2 regions of the Paenibacillus sp. SSG-1 genome follow, and region 2 is predicted to be linked to the other one. Evidence: predicted binding sites of a transcription regulator. Region 2 holds the regulator's gene; the other holds the start of a gene.

Region 1 (3,110 bases), 1.9 Mb from region 2:
AGCCGCCAACTGCTGCCCGTTCTTGGCCAGGTCGGTCACTATGGGCAGCGCCCCTTGAGCTTTGGATACCAGCTCGTTGGTCGTATGGATGTCCTGCGCCGCCGTGTTTACGGCTTGGTTGATTTCCGGGAAATTTTTCTCTAGCTCAAACACCAGCGAACGGACCTTCTCAATGGTCGGCAGCTGATTTTGCAGCTCGATGCCAAGCTCGTTGAAAATTTTAAAAATCGTGCCGTTGGCGGTTTTGACGAAATTTTTGCTGACTTCCTGGATGATGCCGCTGGCTCCGGAAGATGTAATCTTCGGGGATACCGCATTGATCTTTTCGTTCACATAATACAAAATTTCGGCGTGGGTCGGGTTGTCCGACAGCACCGTGGCAATCGAGGCCGAAAAATTGTCCGGGATGATGATGCTCGCATAGTAATCCCCGTGCCGAACGCCTCTCATGGCGTCCGCCTCGGAGACGAACCTCCAGCCCAGCTTATGATTGTCCTTCAGCGAGGCGACGACCTCCTTGCCGAGATTCAGCGACTGTCCCTTCATCGTCGTCCCTTTGTCGTTGTTCGCGACGGCAATCGCAATATCACCGGTATTGCCGTAGGGATCCCAGGATGCCTTGATGTTGAACCAGGCGTACAGGGAAGGAAGCATAACAAGACCGGCGATGATGACGAGCGCGGCCCAGTTCGTGACAATGTTTTTCACATCTCTGCCGTAGATGGACAAGATTTTACTCATGAGAACACCTGCCTCAATCATACCATTTTGGTTAGTATTTCATTTGAGGAAGGGCGTCATACCGAAGAACCTGAATCCCGCCTTACCAGCCCATCCGTTCTTTGAGGGTCGTGATGTGCGCAAGATGGTGGTTGCCATGCCAAGCATACGTGCATAGATGCTCGTTCAAATTGGTTTCTCCGTTTGCCGGATGGTTGTATGTTCTGAGCCACTGGTCGCTGTTCAAGCTTTCCAGAACAAGCACAAACCGTTCATGCAGCGCCTCCAGCAGATTCAGGGAAATCTCCGGATCAGGCAGCGCGGAATCCGCAAGTTCAGCCCATAATTGCTCCTCATAAGGTTTTATCACCGGATTATCCTCGGTTAAAGCAAGTTTAAGCCGAATCAGGCTGTTCATGTGGCTGTCTCCGACATGGTGCACGACTTGACGGACGGTCCAGCCGCCCGGCCGATAAGGCGTGTCCAGCTGTTCTTTGGACCATCCGCTGACGGCTTGCCGCAGTTTCGAAGGCAGGCTGCGGATTTCGCCGATTAATGCTGTACGCTCATCTCCAGTCAGTTCTTTTTTCGTTACGCAAAGTCCGATAGGATATTTCAAATCATCGGTCATAGCTAACTCCTCCGTTTGCTCAGTAATATGTGTACGGGAAACCATTGCATTCCAATATGATATAAGCGGTTTCCCTTGTAACCTTTTCGCTAAGGGTTCCTTACGTTCCTTCAAGCCGGCTTTATGTATGCGCGGAAATGATCTCGCTGAATTTGATCCACAGCCATTCGTCTTCAGCTCTAAACTTGATCTCTTCCAGATAGGTGTTAATCACGGTGACGAAGCCCCGGATTTCTTGTTCGGGTCCGGCACCGGCAAGGTGCAGGGTTACTTTCAGGTGACGGCGGAGGGATTCCTCCAGCAAGCGGCTGGTCTGTGTCCAAGCAGCCTCTTTCATGGTAGAATTGAAACTCGCCGACGGTTCACAGGTTCGGTTAATCATCATTTCACCTCATTTATTAAAAGAGCTATGCATTGTATTATAGGCGAATATATGTTCGGATTCAACCGCGATTGTTCAGAAAAATAAAGCTGTTTGGAGGAAAGCATATGGAGACCGACCGAATGATTATGGAAGCAAGGGAATACGTGAAGGATCGTTTAAAGTCTGAGCCGTCCGGCCACGACTGGTGGCATATTTACCGGGTGGCGGAGTGGGCGAAGAGGCTGGCGGAGCAGGAAGGTGCCGACCCGGTCGTCTGCGAGCTGGCGGCCCTTTTTCATGACCTGGCCGACGAGAAAATCGTAGCTTCGAAAGAGGAGGGCATGGCAGCTATTTCCTCTTGGCTCACGGAACATGGGGCGGATGCAGCGCTCGTGGATCATGTGCTGGAGATCATCGGGACCATGTCTTATGGCGGCGGAGGCGGCAGGCCTATGTCGACTTTGGAGGGGCGGGTCGTGCAGGACGCAGATCGTCTGGACGCCATCGGAGCGATCGGTATTGCCCGCACGTTTGCCTTTGGCGGATCAAGGGGAAGACTCATGTATGACCCCGCCGAGCCGCCGCGGAATAATATGACCCAGGAGGAGTACCGCAGCCGGCAGGGGACGACGGTGAACCATTTTTACGAGAAGCTGCTGAAGCTGAAAGATCTGATGAATACGCCGGCGGCCCAGCGGGAGGCTGCTGCCCGCCATGCATTTATGGAGCAGTTTCTTGCGCAATTCCAACGTGAATGGCCCGGGGAGGAAGCGCCAAAAAAGGGGCGCGTTTAAACGCCCCTCAAGGAATGTTGTACTCTACCAGCTCCGATACGGTAACGAAGCGATATCCGCGCTTCTGCAGTTCAGGCAGGATTTGTTTTAACGCGTCGACCGTTTGGGACTTGCCCTCCACGTGGTCGTGCATCAGGACGATGTCGCCGTTGCGCGCGTTGTTCAGCACCTTGTTCACGATCTTGGCGACGCCCGGCCGGTTCCAGTCCCAGGTGTCCTGATGCCAGGACCACATAACGACGAGATAACCCTCCTTCTTGCAAATTTGGATCATACGGTCGTTATAATATCCTCCGGGAGGGCGAAACAGGTAGGTTTTTTTACCGGTAACCTGGTATATGGCTTCCTGGGTTTCCCGCAGCTCCCGCACGATGACCTCCGGTGAGCTTCGGCGGTTAAAATACATATGGTCGAAGGTGTGGTTGGCAAGCTCATGGCCTTCGGCCACCTGCCGCTTGGCCAGCTCCGGGTGCTCCTGAACCTGTTTGCCGACGACAAAAAACGTTGCCTTTGCGTGATACTGCTTCAGCAGGTCGAGAATCTGCGGCGTATCCTCAGGATCCGGCCCGTCATCGAAGGTCAGTGCTATAATCTTTTCCCG
Region 2 (3,110 bases):
TCCTACGCCCAGGAAGCCGTCAAGCTTGGGGCTAAGGACTATATGCTCAAGCCGATCGGGAAAGAGCTGCTGCTCTCCATGATTTCCGGACTTGCTCAGGAGATGGACCGGGAGAATGAAATCGTGCGCGAGGCGGAGCTGCTGAAGTCTAACCTGAAGTATTTGCGTGAGGCTGTGTTTCAGCGCTGGGCGAGCGGACTCGATACCGGGCGCCTTGACGTCGCGTCTATAATTGAGAGCTACCCCGCATTCCAACTGGTAATGGTTAAGATGGAGAGCGACGCGCCGGTGCATCTGGAGCATTTTATTATTGAAAATGTGCTTGGTGAGCTGATTGAAGCGCACGGCTGCGGATTTGTGACAAGCATGGACGAAACGAGCCTGATCGGCCTCGTCTCGCTGGGGGAAGAGGGAGGCATGAAACGTCTGACGGATGAGCTGCGCGCTAACTTGAAACGATGCGTCAAGGTGCCTTTCCAGATTCAGTCGACGGGACTTATCACAGACATTCACCGGGTGCCGGAGGAAGTGCGGCGGATGCGCCAGGAATCGGCATCGCTGGAGTACGAATACAACAACCCGGGCGGTAACCGAGCGATCGAGGTTGCGGTGCAGTACATCAAAGCGCACTATCATACGGATCTGTCCCTGGAAAAGGTAGCTTCGGTCGTGTTCCTGAATCCGGTCTATTTCAGCCAGCTGTTTAAGCAGAAGACGGGAAGCGGCTTCAAGGAATACATCACCAATCTGCGGATCGAACAAGCCTCCAAGCTGCTGCTGCAAACGCATTTGAAGCTGGCCGACATTTCGGACAAAGTCGGATATGTGGACGTCAAGCATTTTACCCAGGTATTTCGCAAAAAAACGGGAAAAACCCCGACGGAGTACCGTCTGGAGCAAACGGCGGATTCCCGTGAGGTGTGTCCCACCTGAATCATCCTGCCTTGATCCCAACGCCGAAAAGAGCCCTTGACCTTCCTGAGTAAGGAAGAGCAAGGGCTCTATTGCTGCTTGTCCAGCATCATCTGCTAGTGAATATCGCGGAACAGCCCGACGACTTTGCCCAGAATGGTGACATGGTTCAGACGCAAAGGTTCGTAAGCCGGGTTCTCCGGTTGAAGCCGGATATGGTCCTTCTCCTTGTAAAACGTCTTCACGGTTGCTTCATCCTCATCCGTCATGGCAACGACGATGTCCCCGTTATCGGCTGTCTGCTGCTGTCTCACGATGACGTAGTCACCGTTATGAATGCCCGCCTCGATCATACTGTCCCCAACGACGGAAAGCATAAATACTTTCTCATCTCCAACATAGTGCTGCGGCAGAGGGAAGTAATCTTCAATGTTCTCCGTTGCCGTGATCGGCACCCCAGCTGTGACCTTGCCTACTACGGGAACTCTGGCGATCGTATGCGTGAACAGATTGCTGCTCTCGGATTCTTCTTGTCCCAACAGTTCGATGGCACGAGGCTTCGTAGGGTCTCTGCGGATCAAGCCTTTCTTCTCCAGTCGGTCCAAATGGCCGTGTACGGTCGAGCTGGAAGCCAACCCTACCGCCTCACCGATCTCTCGGACGGACGGAGGATAACCCTTGGCGCGGACTTCATTTCTGATAAATTCCAATATCGCTTGCTGCCGGCTAGATATCTTTGACATTCCCCATCAACCCCATTTAGTAACGTTTGGTAAAATTATAACATAGAACTGCCGTTCGTACAAACATAAGTTCTAAATGATTTTGCTTTGATAGAGCGGGATTTTCGCGGCTTCTGAATGAAGGAAGCCCGCCTCTAAAAACATAGGAACAATTGTTCGAAAAAAGTATTGAACAAAACAAATGTTCGTGTTATATTGTTCTCATAAAACAAGAACAAACGTTTGGAGGCGTAATATTTATGCTGAAACACACTACATACCAAAGTATTTATAATAACCCATCCGTTAACCCATCCATCAATGAAGCTATAGCATCTCCTTGGTTGAAGAAAGTCCAGTCCATCGTGCCAGGCCCTGCCTTGATCAAACTGATCCTGGCGGCCCTGATTATTTTGGTGGGATGCACAGGTGTCGTTCGCGTATTCGCGGGAACCTCGGATGATGTTCGGTTAGAGAAAAATGTCATCGTTCAGCAAGGCGATACGCTGTGGGGAATCGCTTCTGCCCATAAGCCGGAAGACATGGATATCCGCGCATACATTATGGCGGTGAAGAAGTATAACGATTTAACCAGCAGCGAAATTCAAGCCGGAGAAGTATTGGCACTCCCCCAATATTAATAGAAGATAAATGATCAAGAGCTTGGAAAGGTGTGAACCTTGACAAGCTCTTTTTATCATGGCAAAGTTAGGTATGACTTGAATATTGGAGGAGTAATTGTATGGATATCGACAGCGTTGTAGAGAGAATTAATGAGCTTGCGCGCAAGCAAAAGGAATCCGGTTTAACCGAAGAGGAAATCGAAGAACGGGCCAAGCTTCGTGAGAGATACCTTCAGAATGTCCGCAGAAATTTCAGACAGCAGCTGGACTCGATTGAATGGGTGGATGAAGAGAAGAAATAACACCCGCTGCTGGATTAGACTCATACATTCGATTATGGTATAGACTGACTCAAGGTTTTGTATGGCTCACTACCGAGAACAGAATGCTTCTATGTAAGCGCACCAAGTTTTCCTTCATTTGCTTTCTATTATATAGAATGTGAAACTACAGGAATAATTGCTGTAAGCAGTATTGGGCCGTTATATATGAGGAAGTAAATAACGATATAGCCGAAAGCATTTTGAGGAGGTTCGTGAATGGCCCGTTCATGGGAAAGACAGGTAAGAAAAAATTCAGCGCAGCTGAACAAGCAGAGAAAGAAAGAGGGAAAGCCATCCATCTATAGCACGGGAGGTCCATCGGCTGACATTTATAAAGGAAGAAACTATGTACTTCCGATTACGATGGTCGCTCTGGCCGCGGTTTACTTCCTGCTCGGAATGCTCGGACAGGAGGGTACGGCGGGAAACAGCGGCATGACCTGGATCATTATGGCCATGTACGTGTTCCTGGGCTTGATGATCTTTTTGCGCAGGCCTTTCCTGCGTGTGGAGAAAAACGCCGTATCGAC

The links. Region 2 encodes LexA, which represses DNA repair genes until DNA is damaged. Its sites were predicted from a motif close to CGAACATATGTTCG; they were not measured.
Region 1: a site for LexA is predicted at 1,778-1,791, ahead of BCV73_RS07700 (YolD-like family protein). Genes of this name have one in related genera too.

Annotation. Positions count from the first base shown of each region.
Region 1 covers NZ_MBRK01000001.1:1,634,342-1,637,451, forward strand. Annotated here, with positions in the region: gene BCV73_RS07690 (YhgE/Pip domain-containing protein) at 1-741, opposite strand, end outside; gene BCV73_RS07695 (YfiT family bacillithiol transferase) at 824-1,351, opposite strand; gene BCV73_RS07700 (YolD-like family protein) at 1,473-1,733, opposite strand; gene BCV73_RS07705 (HD domain-containing protein) at 1,841-2,509, shown strand; gene BCV73_RS07710 (polysaccharide deacetylase family protein) at 2,517-3,110, opposite strand, start outside.
Region 2 covers NZ_MBRK01000001.1:3,526,316-3,529,425, reverse strand. Annotated here, with positions in the region: gene BCV73_RS16250 (response regulator transcription factor) at 1-933, shown strand, start outside; gene lexA (transcriptional repressor LexA) at 1,029-1,655, opposite strand; gene BCV73_RS16240 (LysM peptidoglycan-binding domain-containing protein) at 1,979-2,275, shown strand; gene BCV73_RS16235 (DUF896 domain-containing protein) at 2,377-2,559, shown strand; gene BCV73_RS16230 (hypothetical protein) at 2,797-3,110, shown strand, end outside.